Regions from separate parts of the Aminobacter sp. 01T433 genome, predicted to be linked through region 1. Evidence: riboswitches for the same ligand, from Rfam matches in the RefSeq annotation. Region 1 holds a riboswitch; the other holds the start of a gene.

Region 1 (15,749 bases):
TTGGCAATGACGTCTGCCGGGATCGCCTCGTTGTAGGGCGCCATCTTGACCACGCCGCCGGCCAGGCCGTCCCAGCGCGCCTCGGGCTTCCAGGTGCCGGCAGCCACAGCCTTGGCGGCGCCGACATAGTCGCTCGACCAGTCGAGCGTGAAGGCGGTGAGCTGCTTGCCCGAGCCGAACTTGGCCATGTCGCTGGCGTAGCCGATCGACCATGCGCCGCCTTCACCCGCAACCTGCACGCCGGTGGCGGTATCTGTCATCGAGCAGATGACGTCGCAGCCCTGCGAGATCAGCGTGTTGGCGGCTTCCTTTTCCTTGCCCGGATCGAACCAGGAGTTGAGGAAGATGGCATTGCAGGTGGCTTCGGGATTGACGCTCTGCGCACCAAGCAGAAGCGCATTCGCCGGGCCAACGATGTCGGGGATCGGGAAGCCGCCGATGAAGCCGATCTTGCCGGCCTTGCTCATATGTGCGCCGGCGGCACCGGCAACGAAGGTGCCTTCGTAATATTTGGCCTCGAAGGTGCCGAGATTGGCGAGGTGCACGATGCCGGAGCAATGCTCGAAGGCGATCTTGGGGAAACGTGGTGCCACCTTCTGCATCGGGGTCCCGTGCGAGAAGCTGGTGCCGAATATCAGCTGGTTGCCGGAAGCAGCGAGTTCGCGGAAGACGCGTTCGGCATCCTGCGGCATGAAGATATTGTCGATGACGGTGATGGCGACCTTGTCGCCGAATTCACTCTTGATCGCGTCGACGCCGAGGCTGTGCTGCTTTGTCCAGCCGATGTCGGCGATTGGTGAAACGTAGACGACGCCTATCTTGAGCGGCTCCTGGGCGCTGGCAAGGCCGGCCCATCCACTGGTGCCGAGTGCCGCGCCCGCCGCACCTGAATATTGCAGGAACTGTCGTCTGGTCAGATTGAACATGCTGGTAACCCTCTGTTGGTTTGATAGCCGCCCGGCTTTTCGTCGGGTCTATTTAGAGGCGTGGACGTGGGTGTGCGCCCCCGTTTTGTCGTTATCTCCCGCCTTTTTTCGTGGCGCCGGTTTAGGAGCTGCGCCGGTCTTGCCGTCGAGATAAGGTTCGAGCGCTTCGCGCGGCGAAAGCTCGGGAAATACCTGCCGGTCCATGATGTAGCCGCGCACGACAGACCGGTGATGCGTATCGATCAGTTCCATCGCCTGCTTGAGCCGACCCTTTTCGAGCAGGTCGATCACGCGCGCATGGTCGTCGAGCAGATTGCAATAGTCGAAGTCGGCAGTGATCAGCGAGCGCAGCAGCGTCGTGCGGCGCACCAGCTGGGCATGGATCTCCTGCATTACCTTGTTGCGGCTGAGGCGGACGAAAGCTGTATGGAATTCCTGGCCGAGCACGTCGGCAAGCGCGTCGTTGCCCGCTGTCACCGCCTGGCGCTGGCGCTCGACATGCTGGCGCAGTTCGGCCCAACCGGCGGGCCCGAGGCGGTCGCTGAGCTGGGCGGCCACGCCCTGCTCGACCAGCGTCAGTGCGTCGTAGATTTCCAGCGCTTCTTGCGTGCTGGGCCGGGCGACGAAGGCGCCGCGGTTGCGCTCGATCTGGGCGAGCCCATCATCGGCGAGACGGATCAGCGCCTGGCGCACGACGATGCGGCTGACGTCGAAAATCTCGGCCAGTTCGCGTTCGCCGAGCTTGCAGCCGGGCACCAGCCGGTGATCGATGATCGCCCGGGTCAATATGTCGGCAATGGCCTGCGAGCGACTGCTCATGGCAATTTCCTCCCCCGCCAGCGCCTTTGGCTTGCTCAGCGTTCACATCAGGCGTTGGCAGCACCGAATGTGCCGCATATCCCGAGTTGCGAATGCCATATCGGTAGTCAATCGAATCAAGCTGTCAATCAAGAATCGGTCTTTGACATGCAATTTTCCATTGATTGATATCCAATCCTGTGGTTCCAATAATGGCATAACAGAGCTAGGTTCACGGGGAAGTGCTAGCCAGGGAGGGTGCGATGAGCATAACTGCCCTTTGTAGCGACAGAGTCCTTCTCAACGATTGGCACGTGATTGCCGACCTGACGAATCTGGCGGCGGACGAACCGTTCCAGACACGGCTTCTTGGCGTCGATCTCACTGTCCATTGCCGCGCCGACAACGAAGTGGTGCGCAACGACACTGGTGCTGTCGTCAACTCGACCAGGCGCTATGGCTTTCTGTGGGCATGCCTCGGCAAACCCGAACGTGAGATGGTCTTTGTGCCGGAGGCTGAAGAAGCCGACCGCTATCTCGTCACCGGCGGGTCGATCGCGGTCAAGGTTTCGGGCTTGCGTGCCGTCGAGAACTTCCTCGACATGGGGCACTTTCCTTTCGTCCATACCGGTTGGCTCGGCGATGAGCCGCACACGGAAGTGGTGCCCTACAAGGTCGATATCACCGACGCAGACGAAGTGCTGGCGACAGAGTGCAAGTTCTACCAGCCGGTGGCTTCGCCGACGGCCAAGGAAGGTTTCGTCGTCGACTATATCTACAAGGTGATCCGCCCCTATACGGTCGCGCTCTACAAGAGCAATCCGGTTGATAAGGAGCGGCTCGACGTCATCACCTTGTTCGTCCAGCCGGTCGACGAGGAAAATTGCGTCGCCCATCCCTTCCTCTGCTACCTCCGGGAAGGCATAGAAGAAGCGTCGATCCGCAGCTTCATGCAGCTGATCTTCGCCCAGGACAAGCCGATCCTGGAGAACCAGCTGCCCAAGCGGCTGCCGCTCGATCCGCGCGCCGAAACGCCGATCCGCGCCGACGCGGTATCGGTCTATTACCGGCGCTGGCTGCGCGACCGCGCGGTTTCATACGGCGCGATCCCGGCGCGGCTCTGACGCTTGGCAGCCGCGCCAGTCACGAAGGAAGAACGAGAATATGACCCAGACGAGATGCACGGATCAGGTGATCCTCGACCTTTGGCACCCGCTTGCCGCACTCGTCGAGGTACCGGTGGGTGTGGTGGTCGACACCGTCCTGCTTGAAGAACGTCTCAGCCTGGCAGCTGACAGCGACGGCAACGCCGCTGCGTGGCGCTCGCGTCCGGAATTGGCAGCAGATGGCCCAGTCGACATCGCAAAGCTCGGCGGCACGCTGCCGGTCAAGATCGCCTATGGCTACATCTGGACCTCGCTGGGCAACCCGCCGGCAGACATTTTCCCGATCCCCGAATATGCCGAACCCGATCGCCGCAAGCTCAACGCGGCAACGCTTGGAGTCAACGTGTCGGCGCCGCGCGCCATCGAAAACTTCCTCGACATGGGGCATTTTCCCTATGTCCACACCGACATTCTCGGGGCCGAGCCGCATACGGAAGTGAAGGAATACGACGTCGAGATCTCCGTCGATCGTGACGAGATTCTGGCGACCCGCTGCCGCTTTTACCAGCCGATGGCCTCGACCGCCTCGGATGGTGGGGCCGATGTCGACTACATCTATCGCGTGCCGCACCCCTATTGTTCGGTGCTCTACAAGTCGAGCCCGCTCGACGAAAACCGGCTCGACGTGATCGCAATGTTTCTGCAGCCGATCGATCAGGAGCACGTCCGCGCGCACATGATGCTGTGCGTGCTGGACGAGGACAATGAAGACAAGGTGATCAAGCGCTTCCAGCAGACCATCTTCGGCCAGGACAAGCCGATCCTGGAGAACCAGTTTCCCAAGCGCCTGCCGCTCGACCCACGCGCCGAGACACCGATCCGTGCCGATAAGTCGGCCATCGCCTACCGCCGTTGGCTGAGTCAGAAGGGCGTGACCTACGGGGTCATCCCGGCCGCCACCTGAGCACCGAGACAAGACAAGAATTCGCGAGGAACATATGCTCGACCTAGCCAAAACCAGATGGCATCCCATTGCCGCGGCGCATGACCTGCCGTTTCGTCATGTCTTCCACGGCCAATTGCTCGGTCGCGAATTCGCCGTGTGGCGTGCGGACGACGGCTACGTCAACATCTGGGAGAACCGCTGCCTGCATCGCGGCGTACGGCTCTCGATCGGCATCAATGATGGCCGCGAGCTCAAGTGCCAGTATCATGGCTGGCGCTATTCGAACCGCACCGCCGGCTGCACCTATATCCCGGCGCACCCGGCCGATGCGCCGGCGCGCACCATCACCAATCGCACCTTTGCCGCCGTCGAACGCTACGGCCTGGTCTGGTCGGCTGAAGAGGCGCAAGGCGAGGTGCCAGAGGTGGCAGGGCTCGCCGAAGGCAGGCTTTTGGCGCTGCGCGGCATTCCGGTCAACGCGCCGGCCGATGTGGTCGCAGCCAAGCTGAAGGGCTACCGTTTCCAGCCGAGTGCTGCACTTGGCGGCTCGACGGCCAAGGTCGCGGTCGAGGCTTCGAACGTGTTTTCGGTGGCGCTACGGGCCAGCGAGGGTGATGCCAGCACGCTTGCCGTGTTCTTCGTCCAACCGGTCGATTCGAACCGCTCGGTGATCCGCGGCGTGCTCGACAGTCAGCTTGAAGGTGCTCAGCGTCTTGCAGTGCTGCGCCATCACAACGAACTTCTTTCAGGGCTGCGTGTGGCAGTAGAGACCGACGCGGCGCGGCAGCCTGCGCCGGCGCCGCTGGAGCCGATCATCGAGCGTGTCTCGCCTGAACTGGCCGAGATGCCCGAAGAGACCAAGCACGGCCGCAAGGCAACGATCCGAGTCGAGGTGACGAGAAAGTGGCGGGCGGCCGACGGCATAGCCGCCTTCGAGCTCCGGCCGATCAAGGGGCTCCTGCCGACCTTTCAGCCCGGCGCCCATATCGACGTGCATCTGCCCAACGGCCTGATCCGGCAATATTCGATCACCAACGGCCCTGGCGAGAGCGACAGTTATGTCATCGGCGTCAAGCTCGAGCGCGACTCCAAGGGCGGTTCGACCTGCCTGCACGAGACGGTGCGCGAAGGCGACGTGCTGGCGATCTCTGAACCGCGCAACAACTTCCCGCTGCGCCGCGACGCCATCCAGACGCTGTTCATTGCAGGCGGCATCGGCATCACGCCGCTTCTCGCCATGGCACAGGCGCTCAACAACCAGAGCCTTGGCCACGAGCTGCACTACTTTGCCCAGAACGAAGCGCAGCTCGCCTTCCCCGAAAAGACCAGCACGCTCGGCGCATCGCTCAAGCCGCATCTTGGTCTTTCGCCCGAGCAGACGGGTGCCAAGCTGCGCGAGATCCTGACCGGCTACCGCCCGGACAAGCATGTCTATCTCTGCGGTCCCGGCCCGATGTTGGAGGCGGCACGCCATATCGCTGCCGAGATGGGGTGGCCCGAGACGGCGGTGCATTTCGAATACTTCAAGAACACCAATGTCATCGACGACAGCTCAAGCTTCGAAGTCGCACTTGCTCGCTCCTGCATGACGCTGACCGTGCCTGCCGGCAAGACGATCCTGGAAGTGATGCGCGACGCCGGCATCGACATGCCGTCGTCCTGCGAGCAGGGCGCTTGCGGCACCTGCCTTGCCACCGTCATCGAAGGCGAGCCCGATCATCAGGACGTCTATCTCAACGATGCCGAGCGCAAGTCCGGCACCAAGATCATGACCTGCGTGTCGCGTGCCAAGTCGGCGCGGCTTGTCCTCGATCTCTAGGAGTTCCCCGATGATTTCGCTCTATGACTACGAACTGTCGGGCAACTGCTACAAGCTGCGCCTGCTGATGGGCATGCTCGGCGTCGACTACAAGACGGTGCCGATCGACTTCTATCCCGGCCGCGAGCACAAGTCGGAATGGTTCCTCAAGATCAATCCGCTCGGTCAGTTGCCGGTTATCGATGACGAGGGCCTCATCCTGCGCGACGCCCAGGCGATCCTTGTCTACCTCGCCTCGAAATATGACGCTGCGGGCACATGGTACGCGCGCGACAATCCGGCGCTTCTCGGCGAGATCAGCCAGTGGCTGGCCTTTGCCGACGGCATCACCTCGACATCGTCTGCCGCGCGCCTGCATGACGCGCTGTTTTACGACTTCGATATTGACGCGGCACGGGCCGGCGCGCATCGGCTGTTCCGCATCCTCGATGAGCATTTGTGGTTCGGCGAACAGGAGGGGCGCGACTGGATCTGCTCGGCAAAACAGCCGACGATCGCCGACATTGCCTGCTTCCCCTACATCATGCTGTCGGAAGAAGGCGGTATATCAAGACAGGACTATCCGGCGATCCGACGCTGGTGTGATCGTGTCAAACGCATCAAGGGTTTTACCGTCATGTCGGGGATATTCCCGGCAGGGCCTGCCAAGGCGGCTTGAATAGCCGCCGACACCTTTCGTTTGGTCCTAGGTTGCGAGTGCCATGCCCGACCGCTATGCCCGGGGCGAGATTGTTTGACGAGAAGGCAGAGCTGATGAAGACCATTTCCACGTCCAAGTCGCATGGCGGTGTCCAGGGCGTTTATTCGCATGCTTCCGAGGCCTGCGCCTGCGACATGACCTTTGCCGTCTTCGTGCCGCCACAGGCCAAGGATGGCCCGGTGCCGGTGCTGTGGTATCTCTCGGGTCTGACCTGCACCCATGCCAATGTCATGGACAAGGGCGAGTACCGCCGCCTCGCGGCTGAACTCGGCCTGATGATCGTCTGCCCCGACACAAGCCCGCGCGGCGAAGGCGTGGCGGACGAAAAGGACAATTGGCAATTCGGCTCGGGCGCCGGCTTTTATGTCGACGCCACGCAGGAGCCCTTCGCCAAGAACTACCGCATGTATTCCTATGTCACCGAGGAGCTGCCGGCATTGATCGCGGCGAACTTCCCCGCCGACATGTCGCGCCAGGCGATCTTTGGCCATTCGATGGGCGGCCATGGTGCGCTGACCATCGCCCTGAAGAACCCAGAGCGCTTCAAGAGCTGCTCGGCCTTCGCACCCATCGCCCAGCCCTCGACCGCTGGCTGGTCGAAGCCGGCGCTGGAGAAGTATCTTGGCTCGGACGAAGCTGCGTGGCGCGCATATGACACGACACTGCTGATTGAAGATGGCAAGCGTTTCCCGGAATTCCTGGTCGACCAGGGTTCGGCCGACAGCTTCCTGCAGGAAGGCCTGCGGCCATGGCTGCTCGATGAAGCTTGCAAGAAGGCCGGCATCGGGCTCACCCTGCGCATGCAGGACGGTTACGACCACTCCTACAACTTCATCTCGACCTTCATGGACCATCATCTGAGGTGGCACGCTGCACGGCTTGGCTGAGCACCGAAAGTTGCTCTCACGGCTTTGACGCAAGCAGCTTGGCGAAGACATGGCGCTTCGCCTTGCTGACGCTGATCTCCAGCGTTTCATATTGTGCCAGATGTGCCGCTATCGCGCTTGCGAGCATGCAGCCGGTGCCGCGCATAGCGACCGCGATGCGCGACGCGTCAAAGCGGACGGGTTCGCGGTCCGGCTGGAGCAGCAGGTCCGTCGCAGTCGCTCCCGTTGCGTGGCCGCCCTTGACGAGAATGGCGGGTACGCCCGCGTCGAACAGTTTTTCGGCCTGCCTGACGACGTCGCTTTCACCCGTGGCTAGGGAAAGGCCGCTGAGCAGCGCCAGTTCGGGCAGGTTGGGTGTAACCAGCGTGCAAAGCGGAAACAGTTTGCGCTTGAGCGTGTCGATAGCGTCTTCGTCGAGCAACTGACGGCCCGAGGTCGAGGCCAGCACAGGGTCGAGCACGACGGGCACCGGCAGGCTGCTCGCCAGTACCGAGGCGACGGTATCTATCGTTGCCGCCGTTCCCAGCATGCCGATCTTGACCGCCGCGACGGGGTTCGCAGCGAAGGCTGAGCGCATCTGGTCGGCCACGAGGTCGGGCGGCATCTGTTCGACCCGTTCGACGCGCTGATGCGTCTGGACCGTCACTGCCGTTATGGCGACACAGCTACCCAGGCCAAAGGCCGATACGGTCTCGACATCGCGGACGATACCCGCACCACCGCTCGAATCCGAGCCGGCAACGATGAGCACATGCGGGATCATCGCCATGCGGCCGTCGCGGCCAGCCATTCGCGCGTCCGCGCTTCGGGATCGGCATTGAGCGTTATGTCTGTGACGACTGCAGCGCTGTCGGCGCCCTGCGCGAAGACACCTGGGATGCGCTCGATGTTGAGGCCGCCGATGGCGACCAGCGGCACGTCGCCAACGCGGCGCTTCCACTCGGCAATGCGGTCGAGGCCCTGCGGGTCCCATTTCATGGCCTTGAGGATGGTCGGATAGATCGGCCCGAGCGCGACATAGTCGGGTTTGGCGGCGAGCGCTGTTTCGAGCTCGGCGGGATCGTGCGTGCTGAGGCCGAGCTTCAGTCCGGCCTTGCGGATCGCCTTGAGGTCGGCGTCGGCAAGGTCCTCCTGGCCGAGATGGACGAAATCACAAGCTTCCTCGATGGCCGTTTCCCAGTAGTCGTTGACGATCAACCGGCAGCCATGGCGCTCGCAGACAGCTTTCGAGGCGCGGATTTCGCGGCGCAGTTCGGGCGCGCCCATATCCTTGATGCGCAACTGAACGAGCTTGACGCCTGATGGCACCAGCCGCTCGATCCAGGCGGCGGAGTCGACGATGAGATAGAACGGGTCGAGCTTCATGAGAATGCTGCCATGCCGATGACGGGGGTGGAAGGAACGGCCATGTCGCGCGGTTCGAGCGGGCCTGCGAGATATGCCTCACGGCCAGCTTCGACCGCCTTGCCAAAGGCTGCGGCCATGGCGACGGGATCGCCTGACTTGGCGACGGCGGTGTTGAGCAGCACGGCGTCGTAGCCCAGCTCCATGACGGCTGCCGCATGTGACGGTCGGCCGATGCCGGCGTCCACGATCAGCGGCACGTTGGGAAAGTGTCCGCGCAGGCTGCGCAGCGCATCAGGGTTTTGCGGGCCACGCGCGGAGCCGATCGGCGCGCACCATGGCATCAAAAGCTTGCAGCCGGTGTCGAGTAGGCGTTCGGCGACGACCAGGTCGTCTGTCGTGTAGGGGAAGATTTCGAAGCCATCCGACGCCAGAATCTTCGCTGCTTCAACGAGGCCGAACACGTCTGGCTGCAGCGTGTCGTGGTTGCCGATGACCTCGAGCTTGATCCAGTTGGTGGCGAACACTTCGCGCGCCATTCTGGCCGTCGTCACCGCTTCCTTGACCGAATGACAGCCGGCGGTGTTGGGCAGCACGCGAACGCCGAGCGACTGGATCAGCGACCAGAATTTCTGGCCCGTCCGTCCGCCCGAAGTCTCGCGACGCAGCGAAACGGTCACAATGTCGGTTCGTGAGCCTTTCACTGCATCGGCCATGACAGCGGGCGAGGGGTAGAGTGCCGTGCCGAGCAAGAGGCGCGACGAGACTTCGGTGTCGTAGAGCTTCAGCATGATCACCCACCCTTCATCGGAGAGAGAATTTCGATGCGGTCGCCTTCGGAGAGTTCGCAGCCGTTGCGCTCTTGTGCGGGTACGACCTCGCCGTTGAGCGCGGTGGCAAGCCAGCCGCCCTCGTAGTCGAGTTCGGCCAACAGCGCGGCGAGGGTTGCAGCGGCCACCTCGTGGTTTTCGCCGTTAATGATGAGCTTCATCGACAAGCTCCTTGCTGTCTTGGTGACCGAGCATGAGGTCGGCCGCTTGCATGGCCATGGCAGGCGCGAGCAGGAAGCCATGGCGATAGAGGCCGTTGATGCAGAGCCTGTTGCCGTCATGCTCAATGCGCGGAAGATTGTCCGGATATGCCGGACGAACACCGACACCCGCCTCGACGATCTCGGCTTCGCCGAAGGCCGGGTGCAGCGCATAGGCGGCGTTGAGCAGTTCCATCATCGAACGTGCGGTGATCGGGCCGCTGGCATCGCTTTCGATCATTGTTGCGCCGACCATGAAATGATTGTTGGCGCGCGGCACGATGTAGACCGGGATGCGGGGATGCAGCAGCCGCACCGGCCGGGACACCGAGACCTCCAATGTGCGCAGCAACAGCATTTCGCCGCGCACGCCGCGAAGGTCTGGGCGCTTCGCCGTCATGCCGGTACAATCGACCTCGAGGTCCACGGTGCCAGGCGTCTGCGTCGCACCGTAGCCGAACGCGAAATGCGCGCCCATCTCGATCAGCTTTTCCTTGAGGCCGAGCAATGCCTGGCGCGGATCGAGATGCGCCTCCTCGGCAAAAAGCAGCCCGCGCGAAAACCGACCTGCCAAGTCTGGTTCGAGCGCAGCGATGGCATCGCCGTCGACCAAGACATGGCCAGAGGTTCGACTGCTGAAACGGTCGAGCTCGGCGGTGTCACGCGCCGGCGCCAGCACCAGCGTACCGTTGCGCACGACATGGCCAGGCAGGGCGGCGTCCCACCAATCCGCCGCCTGCCTGCCCAAGGTCAGTACCGTTGCTTCAGCACTCTCGCGCTCGCACCATGGGGCCAGCATGCCGCCGGCTTGCCATGAGGCATTGCCGGCGATCTGACGTCGCTGCTCGACGACCGTGACGCTTGCACCGCGCGATACCAGCTCATGGGCGAGCGTCAGACCGGTGACGCCCGCGCCCCTGACCAGGACCCTCATGACTGGCCAGCTGCCTCCGTTCCTTCGACCGCCATATAGAGGTCGCCGCCATCGCGGAATTTCTCCGCCATCGCCGCCATGCCGGCCGCGCGCGCCTCGTTGCGGATGTCGTGCGAAATCCGCATCGAGCAGAATTTCGGCCCGCACATCGAGCAGAAATGCGCGACCTTGTGCGCTTCCTTGGGCAAGGTCGCGTCATGGAAGGATCGGGCGGTGTCGGGGTCGAGCGACAGGTTGAACTGGTCCTCCCAGCGGAACTCGAAGCGTGCCCGCGACAGCGCGTCGTCCCTGACCTTGGAGGCGGGATGACCCTTGGCGAGATCGGCGGCATGGGCCGCGATCTTGTAGGTGATGACGCCCACCTTGACGTCGTCGCGGTCGGGCAGGCCGAGATGCTCCTTAGGCGTGACGTAGCAAAGCATCGCCGTGCCGAACCAGCCGATCATTGCGGCACCAATGCCCGAGGTGATGTGGTCGTAGCCGGGCGCAATGTCGGTGGTCAAAGGCCCGAGTGTGTAGAAGGGCGCCTCGCCGCAGACCTCCAGCTGCTTGTCCATGTTTTCCTTGATCTTGTGCATCGGCACATGGCCGGGACCCTCGATCATCACCTGGCAGTCCTTGGCCCAGGCGATCTGGGTCAGCTCGCCCAGTGTCTCCAGTTCGGCGAACTGGGCTGCGTCGTTGGCGTCGGCGATCGAGCCGGGGCGCAGGCCGTCGCCGAGTGAGAAGGCGACGTCATAGGTGCGGCAGATGTCGCAGATTTCCTCGAAATGTTCGTAGAGGAAGCTCTCCTTGTGGTGATGCAGGCACCACTTTGCCATGATCGAGCCGCCGCGCGAGACGATGCCGGTGACCCGGTCGACGGTCAGATGGATGTAGGGCAGGCGAACGCCGGCATGGATGGTGAAATAGTCCACACCTTGCTCGGCTTGCTCGATCAGCGTGTCGCGGTAGATCTCCCAGGTCAGGTCCTCGGCAACGCCGCTCACCTTTTCCAGCGCCTGGTAGAGCGGCACGGTACCGATCGGCACCGGCGAATTGCGGATGATCCAGTCACGGATGTTATGGATGTTGCGGCCCGTCGACAGGTCCATCACCGTGTCGGCGCCCCAGCGGATCGACCACACCATCTTTTCGACCTCTTCGGCCATCGACGAGGTCACGGCCGAGTTGCCGATATTGGCGTTGATCTTGACCAGGAAGTTGCGGCCGATGATCATCGGCTCGCTCTCGGGATGGTTGATGTTGGAGGGGATGATCGCCCTGCCACGCGCAACCTCGTCGCGGACGAATTCGGGCGTGACGAAGTCTGGGATGGCGGCACCGAAGCTCTCGCCGTCGCGCTTCATCTTCTCGCGCAGCTGCTGGCGGCCGAGATTCTCGCGGATGGCGACGAACTCCATCTCCGGGGTGATGACGCCGGCACGGGCATAACCGAGCTGGGTGACGGCGCGACCGCCGGTGGCGCGCAGCGGCTTGTTGCGGACGGGGAATTCCGGCGTCAGCCTTTCGCCCGAGACAAAGCCGTTGTCTTCGGCTTTCACGGTGCGGCCGTCGTAACGTTCGACGTCACCGCGGGCGAAGACCCACTCTTCACGCAGCCTGACAAGGCCACCTTCAATGTCGGTCTTCACGTTTGCGTCGGTGTAGGGACCGGACGAATCATAGACGGTGACCGGCGGCTCCATGGCGCTTGGATGCACCGAGATTTCGCGCATCGGCACGCGAATGCCGGGATGGATGAGACCCGGTTTATGGACTTTTTTCGAGGCTGGCAGCGCGCCTGTTGTGACGGTCGGGGTCAGGGCATTCATGGTGAGCCTCCTTGCTCTGATGCAATGGAGACCCAGTTCGTGCGATGAGGAGGAGGTGAGACCTTGCTTAAGGGACTTCGAGCGTTTGCTCGAATGCCGATGCCGGAAGAAGCCGACCCGCGAAGCCTCGCACCGTCCCTACGCCAGTGTGAACTGGATCAGGTTCAACGGGTCACTGCGCTGCGCGAGCTAGCAGTATCTCAGCCCCTTGTCGGGACCCCCCTGGTGAGCCTTAAGGATGAGCGCGGAACGGGCCTTCTGTCAACCGGGCTTTCGATATTGTCGCGACAATGCCAAACTCGCCCCGGACGGCCATTGCGGTTTTCAAAGCGATCGGATAATAGGTCAGCGTTACTGACATAAATTGTCTGCCGCGCAGGGAGGACCAGTTGGCCTGCGCGCGAGACAGGAGGAACATCCGTGACGGACAATCCCTCGCCACTCAAGTTCCACGTGCCCGAGCCCGAGGTTCGGCCGGGCGGGACGCCCGACTTTTCCAATGTGCCCATTCCCAAGGCCGGATCGGTCATGCGGCCGGAGGTCGACGTCGACCCGCGCAACATCCGTGATCTCGCTTATTCGATCATCCGCGTGCTCAACCGCGAGGGCGACGCGGTGGGCCCCTGGGCCGGCACGCTGACCGACGAGGAACAGCTTGAAGGCCTTCGCCACATGGTGACGCTGCGCACTTTCGATGCGCGCATGCAGATGGCGCAGCGCCAGGGCAAGACCTCGTTTTACATGCAGCATATGGGCGAGGAGGCGGTGAGCTGCGCTTTCCGCAAGGCGCTCAATCCCGGCGACATGAATTTCCCGACCTACCGCCAGGCCGGCCTGCTGATCGCGGGCGGCTATCCGATGGTCGAAATGATGAACCAGATCTATTCCAACGAGCGTGACCCGCTGAAGGGCCGTCAGCTGCCGGTGATGTACGCCTCAAAGGAGCACGGCTTCTTTTCGATCTCAGGCAATTTGACGACGCAGTACATCCAGGCTGTCGGCTGGGCGATGGCGTCGGCGATCAAGGGGGACACCAAGATCGCCGTTGGCTGGGTCGGCGACGGTGCGACCGCGGAAAGCGATTTCCACGCAGCGCTTGTCTTCGCCTCGACCTACAAGGCACCCGTCGTCCTGAACATCGTCAATAACCAGTGGGCGATCTCGACCTTCCAGGGCATCGCCCGCGGCGGCTCAGGCACCTTCGCCGCGCGCGGTCTCGGCTTCGGCATTCCGGCTTTGCGTGTCGACGGCAACGACTATCTCGCCGTCCATGCGGTCGCCAAATGGGCGACCGAGCGCGCGCGCCGCAATCTCGGCCCGACGCTGGTCGAATACGTCACCTACCGCGTCGGCGCGCATTCGACCTCCGACGATCCCTCTGCCTATCGACCCAAGACCGAGTCCGACGCCTGGCCGCTGGGCGATCCGGTGATCAGGCTCAAGAACCACCTGATCAAGCGTGGGCTGTGGTCGGACGAGCGCCACAAGCAGGCCGAGGCCGAAATACTCGAAACCGTCATCGCCGCGCAGAAGGAAGCCGAAAGCCACGGCACCCTGCATGCCGGCGGCAAGCCGTCGACACGCGACATGTTCGAGGGTGTCTATGCCGAGATGCCGCCGCATCTCAGGCGCCAGCGCCAGAAGGCGGGGGTATAGCGATGCCGCGCATGACCATGATCGAAGCCATCCGCAGCGCCATGGACGTCGCCATGGGGCGTGATGACGATGTCGTCGTCTTCGGCGAGGACGTCGGCTATTTCGGCGGCGTATTCCGCTGCACGCAAGGCCTCCAGCAGAAGTACGGCCGTTCGCGTTGTTTCGACGCCCCGATCAGCGAACTCGGCATCGTTGGTGCCGCCATCGGCATGGCGGCCTACGGGCTCAAGCCATGTGTCGAGGTGCAGTTCGCCGACTACGTCTATCCAGCATATGACCAGATCGTTTCGGAAGCGGCACGATTGCGTTACCGATCCAATGGCGAATTCACTTGTCCGATCGTCGTGCGCATGCCGACAGGCGGTGGCATCTTTGGCGGCCAGACCCACAGCCAGAGCCCGGAGGCGTTGTTTACCCACGTTTCCGGCCTCAAGGTGGTGGTGCCGTCCAACCCGCTCGACGCCAAAGGCCTGCTGATTGCTTCGATCGAGGACCCAGATCCGGTGATCTTTCTGGAGCCGAAACGATTGTACAACGGCCCCTTCGACGGCCATCACGACCGCCCGGTCACAGCATGGTCGAAGCACGAGCTCGGCGAGGTGCCCGAGGGGCATTACACCACACCGCTCGGCAAAGCGGAGATCCGCCGGCCGGGGTCGGCGGTGACCGTTCTCGCTTATGGCACCATGGTCTATGTCGCCCAGGCGGCAGCCGAGGAGACCGGCATCGACGCCGAGGTGATCGATCTGCGCACGCTGTTGCCGCTCGATCTCGACACCATCGTCGCCTCGGTCAAGAAGACCCGCCGCTGCGTCATCGTCCACGAGGCGACACTGACTTCGGGCTTTGGCGCCGAGCTTGCGGCACTTGTGCAGGAGCACTGCTTCTACCACCTCGAAGCGCCTGTCGCCCGCGTCGCCGGTTGGGACACGCCCTATCCGCATGCGCAAGAATGGGACTATTTCCCCGGCCCGAAGCGGGTCGGCGAAGCCCTGATCGAAACGATGGAGGCCTGAGCATGGGCGAACATGTCATCAAGCTTCCCGACGTAGGCGAAGGCGTGGCCGAGGCCGAACTGGTCGAGTGGCACGTCAAGGTCGGCGACCTCGTCCGCGAGGACGCCGTGCTTGCCGCTGTCATGACCGACAAGGCGACGGTCGAGATACCGTCCCCGGTCGATGGCGAGATCAGCTGGCTCGGTGCCGAAATCGGCGACACTGTCGCTGTCGGCTCGCCGATCGTGCGGATCAAGGTGGCTGGTGATGCGCCAGTTGAGACGGCGCCTGCCGAAGAACCCGCTCCGGCCAAGAGCGAGGGCAAAGACGCTGCGGCAACTGTCGCCGCGGAAACAACTTCTGAGCCGGCTAAGAAAATCGAATCAGCACCCGCTGTGAAGGCTCCCGCGCCGGCCGCTGCACTCAAGACGGCGCCGCACGCGACCGTTGGCTTGCCGCGACCGGAAGGCGAACGCCCCATTGCTTCGCCCGCTGTCCGCCTACGCGCCAAGGAAGCCGGCATCGATCTGCGTCAGGTCCCAGGCACTGGCCCCGCTGGCCGCGTCACGCATGAAGACCTCGACGCTTTTGCCTCGCGCGGGGCACAGCCGGCAGCAACTAGCCTGCAGGCCAAGACCGGGGTCGAGGAGATCAAGATCGTCGGCCTGCGCCGCCGCATCGCCGAGAAAATGTCGCTGGCCAAGTCGCGCATTCCCCACATCACCTATGTCGAAGAAATCGACGTCACGGCACTGGAGGAACTGCGCGCCAAGCTCAACGCTTCGAAAAAGCCG
Region 2 (15,749 bases), 250 kb from region 1:
GCGGCCTTGCGCGATTTTCGGTCGTCGAGCTTGGTGCCGCCGCGCTGGGCCAGCATGTCGGCATAACCACCGGCATATTCGATCCAGCGGCCTTCGCCGTCGGGCGCGATGATGCTGGTCACGGTGCGGTCGAGGAAGTCGCGGTCGTGGCTGACAAGGATGACGGTGCCGGCAAAACCAGCTACCAGCTCCTGCAAAAGTTCCAGCGTCTCCATGTCGAGATCGTTGGTCGGCTCGTCGAGCACAAGTAGATTGGCCGGGCGTGCCAGCACGCGCGCCAGGATCAGCCGGGCGCGTTCGCCCCCGGAGAGCTCGCGCACCGGCGTGCGCGCCTGCTCGGGCTTGAACAGGAAGTCCTTCATGTAGGAAACGACGTGGCGCTGCTCGCCATTGATGACAAGGTTTTCGCCACGCCCGTCGGTCAGGTAGCTCGACAGCGTCTCGTGCGGATCGACAGCCTCGCGCTTTTGGTCGAGGGTCGCAATCTCAAGATTGACGCCAAGCCGGATCGTGCCGGCGTCGGGCTCAAGCTCGCCGGTCAGCATCTTGAGCAGCGTCGTCTTGCCGGCACCATTTGGCCCAACCAGGCCGACACGGTCGCCGCGCTGGATTCGGGTGGAGAAGTCCTTGACGACGACGAGGTCGCCGAAAGCCTTGTCGATGTTCTTGGCCTCGATGATCAGCTTGCCGGATTCGGCCGCCTCACTCGCCAGCATCGTCGCCACGCCCTCAGCCCCCCGATGGCCGCGGAAACTCTGGCGCATCGTCTGCAATTCGCCGAGCCGGCGCATGTTGCGCTTGCGCCGCGCGGTCACGCCATAGCGCAGCCAGTGCTCTTCGCGCACGATCTGGCGGCCGAGCTTGTGCTGCTCGCGCTCTTCTTCCTCCAGGATCTGGTCGCGCCATTCCTCGAAATGGGCAAAGCCACGGTCAAGCCGGCGCGTCTGACCGCGATCGAGCCATACCGTATTGCGGCTGACGCGTTCGAGGAAACGCCTGTCGTGCGAAATGACGATCAGCGCAGACGAGGTGCGGATCAACTCCTCTTCCAGCCATTCGATGACGGCAAGGTCGAGATGGTTGGTCGGCTCGTCGAGCAGCATGATGTCGGGTTCAGGCGCCATGACGCGGGCAAGGGCGGCACGCCGCGCCTCGCCACCCGACAGGTCGGCCGGAGACTCTTCGCCGGTGAGGCCAAGATGGTCGAGCAGATAGGTGGCGCGGTGCGGATCATCCGCGGGCCCTAGACCGGCCTCGACATAGGCGCGCACCGAGGCGAAGCCGTCCATGTCGGGCATCTGCGGCAGGTAGCGGATCGTCGCCGACGGCTGGCGGAACACCTCGCCATCCTGCGGTTCGACCAGCCCGGCAGCGATCTTGAGCAGCGTCGACTTGCCCGACCCGTTGCGCCCGACCAGAGCGATCTTGTCGCCCGAAGCTGCCGACAGCGATGCACCGTCAAGCAGCGGCGTGCCACCGAAAGTCAGACGGATGCCGTCAAGATTGAGAAGCGGTGGCGCCATGTTCAGAATTCCGAAGCAGGAAAGGGATGGGCGAAAAGCAGCGCGCGGCCGCTGCCGAGCGAGACACGCAAGGTGCCCCGCACTTCGTTGGATAGCGTCAGCGACGAGCCGAACGGCACATCAACACGGTCGAGCGGCCATTTGGCGCCCTCTTCGGAGAGGCCGGACAGCGCGGAGAAGGCGAGCAGGGAAAACAGCGTGCCGCTGGCATAGTCGAAGCTCATCGTTCCCGGCAAAAGCGGATGCGCCTCCTGGCGCCCGCTGGTCAGGATCACTTCGGTGCCTGCCTCGGCAAGCCTCAGCGCGAGAGCCAGATGGAGGAAAGCATGGTCGGCACGCGGGCCGCCAAAGGCACCGACCAGCACCAGCGACGTCGCACCACGCTTGAGCGCCGCCGCGATAGCAAGCTCGCCGTCGGTCTTGTCTTTGTCTTGAGGAAAGGTCTCGCGGGGCAGGTCGACAAAGCGCGGATCGACCTCGCTAGGCACGGAATCGAAGTCGCCAAGCCACAGCTCCGGCATCAGTTCCAAGGTGGCGGCGTGGCGAATTCCGGCATCGGCCGCGATGACACGGCTGCCCGCGACCTGACGGTCGACGAGCGGGGTGCGGAAAAGCTCGCCGCCAAGGAGTATGGTGAACCGGGTCATGGCAAGCGCATTACCAGTCCAGCAACGGAAACGGAAGGCCGAGACATGGTGCTGGGCCGGCAAACTACCGCTTGCGTGGCCTGCGGCACGGCCCTATTTGTGGAACCGCTCTAACGGGGTGCCCGACGCGTTCACACGCGCTGGCTGAGAGGCATGGGGAAATCCAGCCAACCCGCTGAACCTGATCCGGTTTGTACCGGCGGAGGGATTAGATGCTTCGGACGCCCGGCGCTTCAAATTCCCTTTCAACACCAATGAAGGAGGCGCCGATGCGCACGATCTTGCTGTCCTTGACCTCGGCCCTGGCGCTTGCCGCCGCTGCCCTTCCCGCAAGCGCCGAAGGCAAGCTCACCGTCTACACCTATGAAAGCTTCACGTCGGAGTGGGGTCCCGGCCCGCAGGTCAAGAAGGCCTTCGAGGCCGAATGCGGCTGCGAGGTCGACTTCGTCTCGGTGGCCGATGGCGTCGCACTGCTCAACCGCGTGAAACTCGAAGGCGCTTCGACCAAGGCCGACATCGTTCTCGGCCTCGACACCAACCTTACCGCCGAAGCCAAGGCGACCGGCCTGTTTACCCCGCACGGCGCTGTCGGCGAAAACGTCAAGGTTCCTGGCGACTGGAAGGACGACACTTTCGTGCCCTACGACTATGGCTACTTCGCCGTGGTCTACGACACCGAGAAGCTGAAGAACCCACCCAAGAGCCTGAAGGAACTGGTCGAGGGCGATCCCGAACAGAAGATCGCCATCCAGGACCCGCGCACCTCGACGCCGGGCCTCGGCCTGCTGTTGTGGGTCAAGTCGGTCTATGGCGACAAGGCACCGGAAGCCTGGGCCAAGCTCAAGGGCCGCGTGTTGACCGTGACGCCGGGCTGGAGCGAGGCCTACGGCCTGTTCACCAAGGGCGAGGCGCCGATGGTGCTGTCCTACACGACCTCGCCGGCCTACCACATGGTCGCGGACAAGTCCGAGCGCTACCAGGCGGCATCCTTCGAGGAAGGCCACTATCTCCAGATCGAAGTCGCCGGCATCACCACGACAGGCGCCAAGAACCCGCTGTCGGAAAAGTTCATGGCCTTCATGACGAGCCCAGGTTTCCAGGACGTGGTGCCCGAGACCAACTGGATGCTGCCGGCCGGCAAGACCGAAAAGCCGCTCGACCCGGCCTTCGACAGGCTGGTGAAGCCGGCCAAGACGCTGCTGTTCAGCGCCGACGAAGTCGCTGCCAACCGCAAGGCCTGGGTTGATGAATGGCTCGGCGTGATGAGCAAGTAAGACGGTCGTCCGAGATGGCTATGCCGCCCCTCATCCGCCTGCCGGCACCTTCTCCCCGTGAACGGGGAGAAGGCACAAGCGGCAACGCCCGCGCCCCCCTCGCCCCGTTTACGGGGAGAGGGTAAGGGTGAGGGGCAGCGCGGCCTTGACCAGATCCACCTCCGACCCCCGCATCATCGCCGGCATCGCAGCGCTCGTCGCTATCGGCGTGCTGATCGGCGGGGCGTTTGCCGGTCTTGGCATCGAAGCCGTGCGCAACCCTGAAGGTGCCGCGGCCGCGTTCGACGGTTATCTATTCCGTGTCGCCCGCTTCACGCTGTGGCAAGCGCTGTTGTCGACGCTGCTTTCGGTCGTGCCTGCGATCCTCGTCGCACGCGCTTTGTCACGGCACCCGCAATTTCCCGGCCGTGGACTGATCCTGCGCCTGTTCGCCGTGCCGCTGGCACTGCCGGCGATCGTTGCAGCTCTCGGCATCCTGTCGCTCTATGGCCGCGCCGGCTATTTCGCCGAACCGCTCGCGGCGCTGACCGGCGCGACATGGCCCGGCATCTACGGTTTGTCAGGCATCCTCGTTGCCCATGTCTTCTTCAACCTGCCGCTTGCGACACGGCTGATCCTCGAAGCGCTGCACACGGTGCCGACCGACCAGTGGCGGCTGGCGAGCCAGCTCGGCATGGGCTCGCGCGCAAGCTTCCGCCTGATCGAATGGCCGGCAATACGCGCGGCCCTGCCCGGCATCGCCGGGCTAGTCTTCATGCTGTGCATCACATCCTTCACCATCGTGCTCACGCTGGGCGGCGGACCAGCCGCAACGACGCTGGAGGTGGCGATCTACCAAGCGCTGCGCTTCGACTTCGATCCCGCACGTGCGGTAGCCCTCACCTTGCTGCAGATCGCGCTGACTGCCGTCGTGGTCATCGCACTGATGCGGCTCGGCGCCAACACCACCGGCGACACCAACCTTCCCGTCGCACGGCGCAACTACATCCAGGCCAAGGCGGGCGAAAAAGCGCTCAACGTCGCGGTGATCCTCATGGCCCTCGTCTTCGTCGGTGGCCCCATGCTGGCGACCGTCGCTTCCGGGCTCAAGGCCGATCTTGGCCGTCTCGCCGGCGAGGCCTCGGTCCAGCGCGCGACGCTGACCAGCATCGTGCTGGCCACGCTGTCGGCGACACTTGCCGCCGTACTTGCGCTGTCGCTGGTCATGGCGCGCCGGGCACTGGCCGGCGGCCGGTTGAGCGACAAGAAAACGCTGCTCGAACGGTTCACCGACACCGGCGCTGGTTTCGTGCTGGTGGTGCCGCCGATCGTCATCGGTGCCGGCTGGTTCGTGCTCGTGCGGCAGTCGGTCGATGTGTTTGCGCTGGCGCCGTTCATGGTCGTCACCGTCAACGCGGTGATGGCGATGCCTTTTGCAGTCCGCGCTATCCGCCCCGCTTACGACGCGGCGAGCGAACGCCACGAACGGCTATGCGCCCAACTCGGCATATCAGGCTGGAGCAGGCTGCGGCTGATCGACTGGCCCGTGCTGCGTCGCCCGCTAGCCACCGCCTTCGCTTTTGCCATGGCACTGTCGCTCGGCGATCTCGGCGTCATTGCCCTGTTCGGCAGCGACGCGGTGCAGACCTTGCCCTATCTTCTGCTCGCCCGCATGGGCAGCTACCGCACCGACGATGCGGCTGGGCTGGCGCTGATGCTTGGGCTGTTGTGCCTTGCCTTGATGATGCTCGCCGACCGCCTCGGCAGGGAGACTTCGAAATGACCTCGACACGTGCGGCGGTGCGCCTCGACCAGGTGGTGTTCAGCTACAGCGACACCATGGTGCGCTTTGACGTCGACTTCGCGCCCGGCGAGATCACCGCGATCATGGGACCGAGCGGTGCCGGCAAATCGACACTGCTCAATCTCGTTGCTGGCTTCGAGACCCCGCGTGAGGGCCGCGTGCTGATTGGCGGTGCGGATCTGACCCCGGCGCCGCCAGCCGAGCGGCCGGTGTCGATGGTGTTTCAGGAAAACAATCTGTTCGCCCATCTCGACGTTGCCAAGAATGTCGGCCTGGGGCGTTCGCCGGCGCTTCGGCTGAGCGCCACTGACAGGCAGGATATTGTGACAGCGCTCGCGCGCGTCGGCCTTGCCGGCATGGAAAACCGCCTGCCGCGAGAGCTGTCCGGCGGCGAACGCCAACGTGTTGCGCTTGCCCGTGTCCTGGTGCGCGATCGCCCGATTCTCCTGCTGGATGAACCCTTTGCCTCGCTTGGACCAGCGTTGCGCGACGATATGCTCGACCTTGTGGCAAGCGTCCAATCAGAACGCAGCATGACCGTGCTTTTCGTGACACACCAGCCCGAAGATGCGCGGAAACTCGCCGAAAACATGGTTTTCGTGGAGTTTGGGACGGTGGCTGCGACGGGAAAGACTGCGGATTTCTTTGCCAATTCTGGACCTGAGGCGTTCCGACACTATATCGGTAGTGAACGGCGATGACACGATCACGCCGAGTTGCCCGGAAGCGGACATAATTTACAGCCAAATCGCCATATTGGCGGTAATGGCCTTATTGTGTTGGTTCGCTGAGTCTGGCTACGTCCTTGGGACGCGGGCCGGCATCTGCTTCGCCTGCCGCCGAAGGAAACTGAAAGGACGCGAGCTCTGCCCATCTGCCGCGACGGACTGATCGAGACGAAAATGCCCCGCTACACGCGACTAGCCATCGCTGTGGCGCTGTCGGCGTTTGTCTCCGGCTGCCAGATGCTCAACACCTCCGACATTCGCGAATCCGGGTTCCAGCCGTCCAACAATCCGGTGACGGTCGACAACGTCACCCGCAACGACAAGCTCGCCGAGATCGCCAAGGCCCAGCATCCGCGCATCCTGGCGACCTATGGCGGCGAGTATTCCGATCCCAAGCTGGAGCGCATGGTCGCCAAGGTGGTCGGCTCCCTGACGACGGTTTCCAGCAACCCGAACCAGACCTATCGCATCACCATCCTCAATTCGCCCAACGTCAACGCCTTCGCCCTGCCCGGCGGCTATCTCTACGTAACGCGCGGGCTACTGGCACTGGCCAATGATTCGGCCGAACTGGCAGCGGTCATCGCGCATGAGATGGGCCACGTCACCGCCAATCACGGCATCCAGCGCCAGCAGAAGGAAGCCGAGGAAGTGCTGGCGACCAAGGTCGTCACCGACGTGCTCGGCGAAAGCCCGACCGCCAAGGCGGCGCTGATCCGCGGCAAGCTCAGGCTCGCACAGTTCTCGCGCAACCAGGAACTGGAAGCCGACGGCATCGGCATCAAGATGAGCGGCCAGGCCGGCTACGACCCATTTGCCGCCGGCCGGTTCCTGCAGTCGATGGCCGCCTACGCCGACCTGCGCGCGGTCAGTGGCGCCACTGACGCCAGCCTCGACTTCCTGGCAAGCCATCCCAACGCGCCGCAGCGCATCGACCTCGCCCAGCGCCACGCCCGCCAGTTCGGCGCGCCAGGCATTGGCACCCGCGACCGCGATTCTTTCCTGGCGGGAATAGATGGGCTGTTGTTCGGCGACACGCCTGACGAAGGCTACGTCCGCGGCACGACCTTCCTGCATCCGAAGCTCGGCATCTCGTTTTCGGTGCCGCAGGGATTCATCATCGACAACACCGCAGCCGCCGTCACCGCGACAGGCCCTGATAACACCGCCATCCGTTTCGACGGTGTGACCATCGACGCCAAGCTGTCACTGTCCGACTATATCAAGAGCGGCTGGGTGGCGGGGCTCGATCCGGCAAGCGTGCGCGCCGAAAACATCAACGGCAATGAGGCCGCGTTCGCGCGCGCCAGCGCTGAAGGCTGGAAGTTCGACATCGTGGTGATCCGCAACGGCGCGCAGGTCTACCGCCTGCTGACGGCAGCGCCGACCGCCAGCACCACGCTCGAAACGGTCGCCCGTTCGGTCAGCTCCAGCTTCCACGTGATGACCGCTGCGGAAAAAGCCGCGCTCAAGCCGCTGCGCATCCGCGTCGTCACCGTCCAGCCGGGCCAGACGATGGGATCGCTCGCCGCCAGCATGATCGGCGTCGACCGCAAGCTCGATCTGTTCAGGGTGCTGAACGCGATGGCGCCGGGCGCTACGGTGTCGGCCGGCGACAAGGTCAAGATCGTCACCGACCGGTAACGGATTCAGGCCGGCAGGAACGCCGAGTTCTGCCGGACCAGGGCCGATTTCAATTTCTCCATCGCGCGGGTCTCGATCTGGCGCACCCGCTCCTTGGAGATGCCAAGCGAGGTGCCGAGCTGTTCGAGCGTAGCACCTTCTTCCGTCAGCCGGCGCTCCTCGATGATCTGCAGCTCGCGGGCGTTGAGAACGCCAAGCGCGTCATGCAGCCAGCCCGAACGCCGCTCGATGTCGATTGCTTCGCCGACGAGTTCGTCGGGCAAGGGATCGTCCGACACCAGCAAGTCCATCCGCTCGCCAGAATCGCCGTCATCGTTGAGCGGCGCGTTGAGCGAGCTATCGGGCACCGACAGGCGCATGTCCATCATCGCGACATCGGCTTCCGATACGCCAAGCGCTACCGAGATTTCCTGATAGGCAGACGTATTGCCGAGCGGGCCGCCACCCTGGGCAAGGCGGGCGCGCATGCGTCGCAGGTTGAAGAACAGCGACTTCTGGGCCGAACTGGTGCCGCCCCTGACGATCGACCAGTTGCGCAGGATGTAGTCCTGCATCGATGCCCTGATCCACCAGGTGGCATAGGTTGAAAAGCGCACTTCGCGCTGGGGATCGAAACGCGCGGCAGCCTCCAGCAGGCCGACATGCCCTTCCTGGATGAGGTCGCCCATCGGCAGGCCATAGCGCCTGAATTTGACAGCCATGGCGATGACCAGGCGCATATGGGCCGTGGTGATGCGGTTGAGTGCGTCCTGGTCGTGCTGTTCTTTCCAGCGGATCGCCAGTTCGAGTTCTTCCCCGCGCTCCAGATAAGGTGCACGCGATGCTGCCCTCAGCATCATCTGCTCGCCGGCCAAACCCGCCCGGTCCATATACATGCTTCGCCCCTTGTCTCGTGAGCAGCAGCCGGGCGGCGTTTAGCGGCGCTGCCCCGCAAGGCTATCAACGCGGAATTCTGGCGAATGTTCCCGGGGCTCAGGTCGAGGCCTTACCTGTAGATTCAAATTCTACGATTGCCATATACTTGAAATCTCATTCCTTATCTTCAACGTCCGCTTCTGCGAGATTGCATCCAATCACAACGCACCCGGCCTTTGGCCGGCTCAAATTCGGGATCATGTAAAATGAACTGGTTGAAATCGCTGGCCGTTGCCGCAACGCTCCAGATCGCCGCTGTAGGTGCTGGCCATGCCGGTGAAAACCTCAATGAGATCAAGGCCGCCGGCGTGTTCAAGATCGGCACCGAAGGCACCTATGCGCCCTTCACCTATCACGACGCCTCGGGCGCGCTGGTCGGCTTCGACGTCGAGATCGGCCGCGAGATCGCCAAGCGCCTCGGCGTCAAGGCCGAGTTCCTCGAAGGCAAGTGGGACGGCCTGATCGCCGGCATCGACGCCAAGCGCTACGACGCTGTGATCAACCAGGTCGGCATCACCGAGGCTCGCAAGGCAAAGTACGACTTCTCCGAGCCCTACATCGCTTCGAAAGCTGTGCTGATCGTCAGCGGCAAGAACGCGGACATCAAGGGTTTCGCCGATCTCAAGGGCAAGAAGTCGGCCCAGTCGCTGACCAGCAATTTCGGCAAGATCGCCGAGGCCAATGGCGCTACGCTGGTCGGCACCGACGGCTTCGACCAGTCGATCCAGCTGGTGCTCAACGGCCGTGCTGACGCGACCATCAACGACTCCCTGTCGTTCTTCGACTTCAAGAAGCACAAGCCCGATGCCGACGTGAAGATCGTCGCCGAAGAGGCCAAGGCCGATTACTCCGGCGTGATCGTGCGCAAGGGTGAGCCCGAGCTCGTCGAGGCGATCAACAAGGCGCTGGCCGAGATCAAGGCCGACGGCACCTACAAGAAGATTTCCGAAGCCTATTTCGGCACGGATGTCTCGCAGTAGCCGACGCTGACCAGACGGCGCCAACCCGCCTGAAAGGCGCTCATTTTTCCACCTCTCATTTTTCCCATGAACTTGCCCGGAAAATCTGCGATTTTCCGGGCAAGTTTGTTATGGGGAGGGAGCATTCATCTTGCCACATTGGCTGCAATTGATGCTGGAGTCGCTTGGCCCCCTGTTGTGGGCAGCACTCGTCTTCACAGCACCCCTGACACTTCTCTCCTTCGCCTTCGGCCTGACTGTCGGGCTAGGTGCAGCACTTGCGCGCCTGTTTGGCCCGTGGTGGCTGTCGGCGATTGTGCGCTTTTATGTCTGGATCATCCGCGGCACGCCGCTTCTGGTGCAGCTATTTTTGATCTTCTACGGCCTGCCGAGCGTCGGCATCGTGCTCGACGCCTTCCCGGCCGCCCTGATCGGCTTCACCCTCAACGTCGGCGCTTATTCCTCTGAAATCATCCGCGCCGCCATAAGCTCGGTGGCCAAGGGGCAATGGGAGGCGGCCTATTCGATCGGCATGACCTGGTCCCAGGCGATGCGCCGGACGATCCTGCCGCAAGCGGCACGCGTGGCAGTGCCGCCGCTGTCCAACACCTTCATCTCGCTGGTCAAGGACACGTCGCTTGCCGCCGCCATCACCGTGCCGGAAATGTTTCAGGCAGCGCAGCGCATCGTCGCCACGACCTATGAGCCGCTGATCCTGTATGTCGAAGCCGCCATACTGTATCTGGCGATGAGCTCGGTGCTGTCGTCGCTGCAGGTCAGGCTCGAAAAGCGCCTCAACCGCTATGGTGGCTTCCTGGAGGCGCGGACATGATTGGCCTGTCCCACATCGTCAAACGCTTCGGTGACAATGAGGTCCTGAAGGACGTTTCGGTCGACATCAGGGAAGGCAGCGTGACTGCCCTTGTCGGCCCCTCGGGCGGTGGCAAGAGCACGCTTTTGCGTTGCATCAACCTGTTGGAGATCCCGACATCAGGTACTGTGCGCATCGGCGACGACACGATTGAGTTCCGCCCCGATATCAAGGTTGCGACCAAGGCGATCCAGCAGCTTCGCCGCCAGACCGGCATGGTGTTCCAGAACTTCCAGCTGTTCCCCCATCGCACGGCGATCGAAAACGTCATGGAAGGCCTGGTGACCGTACTGAAATGGCCGGAAGCGAAGGCGCGGGAACGTGCACTGGCTCTGCTCGAAAAGGTCGGCATGGCCCACAAGGTCGATGCGTGGCCAGCGACGCTGTCAGGCGGCCAACAGCAGCGCGTGGCAATCGCACGTGCGCTGGCGCCGCAACCGAAGGTGCTTTTGTGCGACGAGCCGACGTCAGCACTCGACCCCGAACTCGCCCAGGAGGTGGTCGATGTGCTCGGCCAGCTCGCGCGGGAGGGCACGACCATGGTGATCGCCACGCACGATCTGCGCCTGGCGTCCAAGATCGCTCATGAGGTGGTTTTCCTCGAGGCAGGCATGGTCGTTGAAAAAGGCCCGGCGAGCGAGGTCTTCGGCAACCCCAAGCACGAGCGCACCAAGCGCTTCATCGCGACCATCACGCATCAACACGAGCACGGCAAAGGCGGCGAAGGCTAGGACTCGCCGCGCCAGGCGATGGTCAGAACGAGATCTCCGCCGCCAGGCGGACATCCACCACGGCATCGCCGGCGCCAAAACCGTCGAGCGTTTCATTGTGGTGGGCGATGATGTCGGCATGGGCAAGATTTGCCGTGTCGGCGGTCGTGTGACCGTCAGCAACAAGCGTGACATCGTAGCCGAGCGAAACGGCGCGACGCACCGTCGTGTCGACGCAGAACTGGGTCATGCAGCCGCCGACGACGAGGTGCGAGATACCCAGTTCGTCGAGGCGGGCACCGAGGTCCGTCTCGTGAAACGAGTCCGAGCTCGCCTTGTGAACGAGAACGTCACCGTCCCTAGGGGCCAGCTCCGGCCGGACTGCCCAACCTTCTGTGCCGACGGCCAGCCGGTGCCCGGCGGGACCGTCATGCTGGATGACGACAACCGGCACGCCTGCCGAACGCGCCTTGTCCTGGAGGTCGCGCAATCTGCCTATCGTATCGTCGAGCACAGCCTCCAGCAGCGGCTGCCGATCCAGGGTGCCCTTGCCCCTCAGGATCGCATTCTGCACGTCGATGATAAGAAGCGCTGCACTCATCTGCTGTCTGTCCCGAAGCGGCCATGTTTAGCCTCGGATACAGCAAAACGGCTCGGCTCAGTAGAGGCATCCGCAACAAACCGCCCGGTGGGCGAAGCTCACCTTCTGGACCCGTCGCCACGGTTGCAACGTCACGGCATGGCTCACCTTCTGGACCGTCGTCACTGTGGCCCGGTCACGGCATGGATCCCCGGGTCTGCGCAGTTCGCTGCGCTCCTGCTTGCCCGAGGATGACGAAGACACTTTGACCTTCAGCTAATCTCCAAGATTGGCGCTTAGCAGAAACTTCTGGCGATAGCCGGGCAAGATGACGGTCGGTAGGACGACGGGCGGGCATAACCACCGGCGCAAGACGACCGGCGGTCAAACTGGCAACCGAGCAAGGACCATCGACGCTGGTTGCCAATCTCCGACGTCCGCGATTGGCCGCGAGCCCGTTATGCCTTCGTCATCCTCGGGCAAGCAGGAGCGCAGCGAACTGCGCAGACCCGGGGATCCATGCCGTGATCGGACTCCATTGTGGCGACGATCCGGACATGCCGGCATCGCTCCAACGGAGGCTGTGGCACCCAACGAACGCTGCGGCGTGCAACAGACCAAGTGCCCACGCGCGTAGCAGAACGTTCTACGCACCCCAGGCGCACCCACCGACGCACAGCACTTCAGTTGCGCCACACAGCCCCTCACGCCACAAACAAAAAACCCGGCCATTGGCCGGGTTGTTCGTAATTTCAGCGAATAGCCAAATCAGGCAGCAACTTCCTGTTCTGCGTCGGCTTCTTCATTGTCGGCCTTGGTGCCGCGCTTCGGACCCTTGTTGAGGTTGGTCTCGATAAGACGGACAGCCTCGGTTTCCGACAGACGGTTGACGGCTGCGAGTTCGCGCGCCATGCGGTCGAGCGCTGCTTCATAAAGCTGGCGCTCGGAATAGGACTGCTCCGGCTGATTGTCGGCGCGGTAGAGGTCGCGCACAACTTCAGCAATCGAGATCAGGTCGCCGGAATTGATCTTCGCATCATATTCCTGCGCGCGGCGCGACCACATGGTGCGCTTGACGCGGGCGCGGCCCTGCACGACCTTCAAGGCACGCTCGACATAGTCGGTCTCGGAAAGCTTGCGCATGCCAATGGTGGTCGCCTTGGCGACCGGCACCTTGAGGCGCATCTTGTCTTTCTGGAAATCGATCACGAAAAGCTCGAGCTTGTGTCCCGCCACTTCCTGCTCGTCGATGGAAACGATCTGGCCAACGCCATGCGCCGGGTAGACGATATACTCGCCGGTCTTGAAACCGTGACGTGCTGCGGATTTCTTCTGCGGGATGGAAGTTGCCATACGCCCTGAACTCCTTCTTGTAACACCGGCCCGCCGAGGCCGGCTGAACGAGGATGTCACTCACGTGACCTTGTGCCGCACGACAATCGACCCCCAACCGGAGAGCTTGGACCGGTAAACCGCTAAAGCAGCGGCCTCCGGGTCCAGATTACTCTGGTCCGAATTGGGGTTGTCACCTTTCAGTGATTAAGGCTTCGCGCCATAGATCGACGTTGTGTCATCGGCATGTTGGCGTAGCTCTAACACAAAAAGTCGGAAGAATCAAGATTTTGGTGGATACGCGAAAATCTGCCGCGTCAAGAGTCGGCGGTGGCGCTCAATCCAACGATCTACCGCCTTTTAGGGCGGTACAGCTCTCAGTTGCCTTCGCCAGGCTCCGGCGAAAAGTACTTCTCGAACTTGCCTTCGATGCCATCAAACGCCTTGGCGTCGGCAGGCGGCTCTTTCTTGGCCGTGATGTTGGGCCATTTGTCGGCATATTCGGTGTTGATCTGCAGCCATTTGTCGAGGCTCGGCTCGGTGTCGGGCTTGATCGCATCTGCCGGGCATTCCGGTTCGCACACGCCGCAGTCGATGCACTCGTCGGGATGAATGACGAGCATATTTTCGCCTTCATAGAAGCAGTCGACCGGACAAACCTCGATGCAATCCATGTATTTGCATTTGATGCAGTTGTCGGTGACGACATAGGTCATGGCAGGCTCCGGGACTTCCCGTAATTTTGTATCTTTGTCGGTGAGGTAGCCCCTTTAAAGACCCGTTGCAAGGGCGGCCATTGCGCGCAGAAGGCAGTTGGCGGAACGGATTTCTCAACTTGAGTGCGACGACTCCAAAGCCTTTGCGTCACTCATTGCGCAGGCGGTCGGTGGCGCGCCTTTCCTTTTTTGTCGGACGGCCGCTTCCAGCCTCGCGCAGCGGTGGCCTGGCGTCGGGCGGTGCCTGGTCCTTGGGCGTCGGAACAGGCGATATATCTTCGTAGAGCTTGCGCGCTTCTTCGGCCGGCCCGCGCCGCTCGCCCGGCAGCAACACCTTGTAGACCAGGATGCGGCGGTCGAGCGTGATGGTCAGGACATCGCCTGTCTTGATGATGTCGGAGGCCTGGCCGAGCTTCTGGCCGTTGCTCCTGACACCGCCTGACTGGGCAAGCTTGGCGCCAAGCGAGCGCGACTTGACCGCGCGCGAGAAGAACAGCCACTTGTCGATGCGCTGTCTTCCCTCGCCGGCCAAGGCGTTTACTTCTTGAGCTGGTCGCGCAGCGCGGCGAGCTTGGCGAAGGGCGAATCGGGATCGATGCGCACCGGACGCTCTTCGCGCGGCTTCGGCTGGAAGGCTGGCTTGCCCTTGAAGCCACCGCGATCACCGCCATGCTTCTCGCCTTGCGGCCGTTCGCCACGGCCACGGTTTTCGGGACGACCGCCCTCGCCCTGCGGCTTGCCGCCGGGCTTGCGATCAAAGCGCGGACGGCCGTTGTCACGACCGCCTTCGCCGCCTTCACGGCTGCGATTGGCTTCGCCCTGACGAGCGGCGGGAGCGCCTGCGGCACCAGCAGCACGCGGCTCACGCTGGCCGCCACGCGGACGGTTGTCCTGGCGATGACGCGGACGCTGTTCGAAACGCCCTTGGCGCCACAGCAAGATGGGCTTGGGCTCTTCTGCAGCCTCGGAGGCTTCTGCTACTGCAGCTTCCGCCGGAGCTGCTTCAGCAGCGGGAGCTTCAGCGACAACCGCGGCCACTTCTGGCTCGGACGCAGCTTCAGGCTCGGCTGCGACTTCAGCCGCAGCTTCGCCAATTGCCTCGACCTGCTCGACGGCCACCTCGGATGCCGGCTCGACCTGTTCGATCTCGGACGCCTGTTCGCTGTTGTCGGCAACAGCCTGCTCAGGGGTTTCGGCCGTCTCGCCGGAGGGTTCGGCGGAGACCTCTTCGCTGCTGGCAGCGGCAGCAGCCGCCTTTGCAGCAAGTGCCCGAGCGACAGCCTCGCGGGCAACCGTGTCGATCGTTTCGAGCTTTTCCTTGACTTCGACGGCCGGCTTAGGCTCGGCGCGATAGCCAAGGCCCTTGAGTATCTCTTCCATGTCGTCGCCGGTGGCGCCGAGGATCGACATCATCTGTGGCGTGACGATGAAAGAGCTGCCGTCATAAGCGCCATCCGGACGCGCGCCCGTGCCCTGCTTCCAGGCAAGCGCGGGACGAATGAGGTCGGCAAGACGCTCCAGAATGTCGACACGCACGGCGCGACGGCCGAGATTGCGGAAGCCGGCGAGCTTGTAGAAGGTCTTGTCGAAGGTCGGATCGATAACGACCGAGGTGCGGCCAGCGGCGAGCGCGTGCACGACATCGCCAAAGCCTGGCTTGTCCTTGCCGTCATTCTTCAGCGCCCACAGCAGCGTGACCAGGCCCGACGGAGCAGGCTTGATCAGCGCGGGCACGAAGACATGATAGGCGCCGAAGCGCACGCCGAGCCTGCGCAGTGCCGCGCGACCTTCCTGGTCGAGCGACTTCACCTCTTCGGCGATGTCGCGGCGATTGATCAGGCCGAAATTCTCGACCAGCTGGAAAGCGATGCCACGGCCGATGCCGGAAAGCTGTTCGGCGGCCTTGAGATCGACGAGCGGCTTGAGCAGCGACTCGACCTGGAAATTGACAAAACGTTCGGCGCGCGCGGCAACCTTGTCGCGGGCCGGACCCGTCAGCTGCTCGTCGGCAAGCAGGATAACGCGCGGCTTGAGCGAGTCTTCGCCTTCGACCAGCGTGCCGATCGG

The links. Region 1 has a riboswitch for thiamine pyrophosphate ahead of thiC (phosphomethylpyrimidine synthase ThiC). Riboswitches for the same ligand answer to the same signal wherever they lie in the genome.
Region 2: linked by a shared signal. The riboswitch ahead of thiB (thiamine ABC transporter substrate binding subunit) and the one ahead of thiC (phosphomethylpyrimidine synthase ThiC) in region 1 are both predicted to bind thiamine pyrophosphate.

Annotation. Positions count from the first base shown of each region.
Region 1 covers NZ_JBFTPR010000005.1:126,455-142,203, reverse strand. Annotated here, with positions in the region: gene AC1DLV_RS09935 (BMP family ABC transporter substrate-binding protein) at 1-926, opposite strand, end outside; gene AC1DLV_RS09930 (GntR family transcriptional regulator) at 975-1,745, opposite strand; gene AC1DLV_RS09925 (aromatic ring-hydroxylating dioxygenase subunit alpha) at 1,988-2,848, shown strand; gene AC1DLV_RS09920 (aromatic ring-hydroxylating dioxygenase subunit alpha) at 2,889-3,794, shown strand; gene AC1DLV_RS09915 (Rieske 2Fe-2S domain-containing protein) at 3,829-5,595, shown strand; gene AC1DLV_RS09910 (glutathione S-transferase family protein) at 5,606-6,253, shown strand; gene fghA (S-formylglutathione hydrolase) at 6,349-7,182, shown strand; gene thiD (bifunctional hydroxymethylpyrimidine kinase/phosphomethylpyrimidine kinase) at 7,199-7,972, opposite strand; gene AC1DLV_RS09895 (thiamine phosphate synthase) at 7,942-8,547, opposite strand; gene AC1DLV_RS09890 (thiazole synthase) at 8,544-9,317, opposite strand; gene thiS (sulfur carrier protein ThiS) at 9,320-9,517, opposite strand; gene thiO (glycine oxidase ThiO) at 9,501-10,490, opposite strand; gene thiC (phosphomethylpyrimidine synthase ThiC) at 10,487-12,304, opposite strand; TPP riboswitch at 12,422-12,538, opposite strand; gene AC1DLV_RS09870 (thiamine pyrophosphate-dependent enzyme) at 12,725-13,960, shown strand; gene AC1DLV_RS09865 (alpha-ketoacid dehydrogenase subunit beta) at 13,963-14,976, shown strand; gene AC1DLV_RS09860 (dihydrolipoamide acetyltransferase family protein) at 14,979-15,749, shown strand, end outside.
Region 2 covers NZ_JBFTPR010000005.1:375,405-391,153, forward strand. Annotated here, with positions in the region: gene AC1DLV_RS11180 (ABC-F family ATP-binding cassette domain-containing protein) at 1-1,523, opposite strand, end outside; gene AC1DLV_RS11185 (thiamine diphosphokinase) at 1,526-2,170, opposite strand; TPP riboswitch at 2,275-2,395, shown strand; gene thiB (thiamine ABC transporter substrate binding subunit) at 2,440-3,444, shown strand; gene thiP (thiamine/thiamine pyrophosphate ABC transporter permease) at 3,590-5,206, shown strand; gene thiQ (thiamine ABC transporter ATP-binding protein) at 5,203-5,928, shown strand; gene AC1DLV_RS11205 (M48 family metalloprotease) at 6,130-7,599, shown strand; gene AC1DLV_RS11210 (RNA polymerase factor sigma-32) at 7,605-8,474, opposite strand; gene AC1DLV_RS11215 (amino acid ABC transporter substrate-binding protein) at 8,721-9,494, shown strand; gene AC1DLV_RS11220 (amino acid ABC transporter permease) at 9,625-10,305, shown strand; gene AC1DLV_RS11225 (amino acid ABC transporter ATP-binding protein) at 10,302-11,075, shown strand; gene AC1DLV_RS11230 (cysteine hydrolase family protein) at 11,098-11,655, opposite strand; gene AC1DLV_RS11235 (CarD family transcriptional regulator) at 12,403-12,987, opposite strand; gene fdxA (ferredoxin FdxA) at 13,344-13,682, opposite strand; gene AC1DLV_RS11245 (RNA-binding S4 domain-containing protein) at 13,831-14,214, opposite strand; gene AC1DLV_RS11250 (helicase-related protein) at 14,220-15,749, opposite strand, start outside.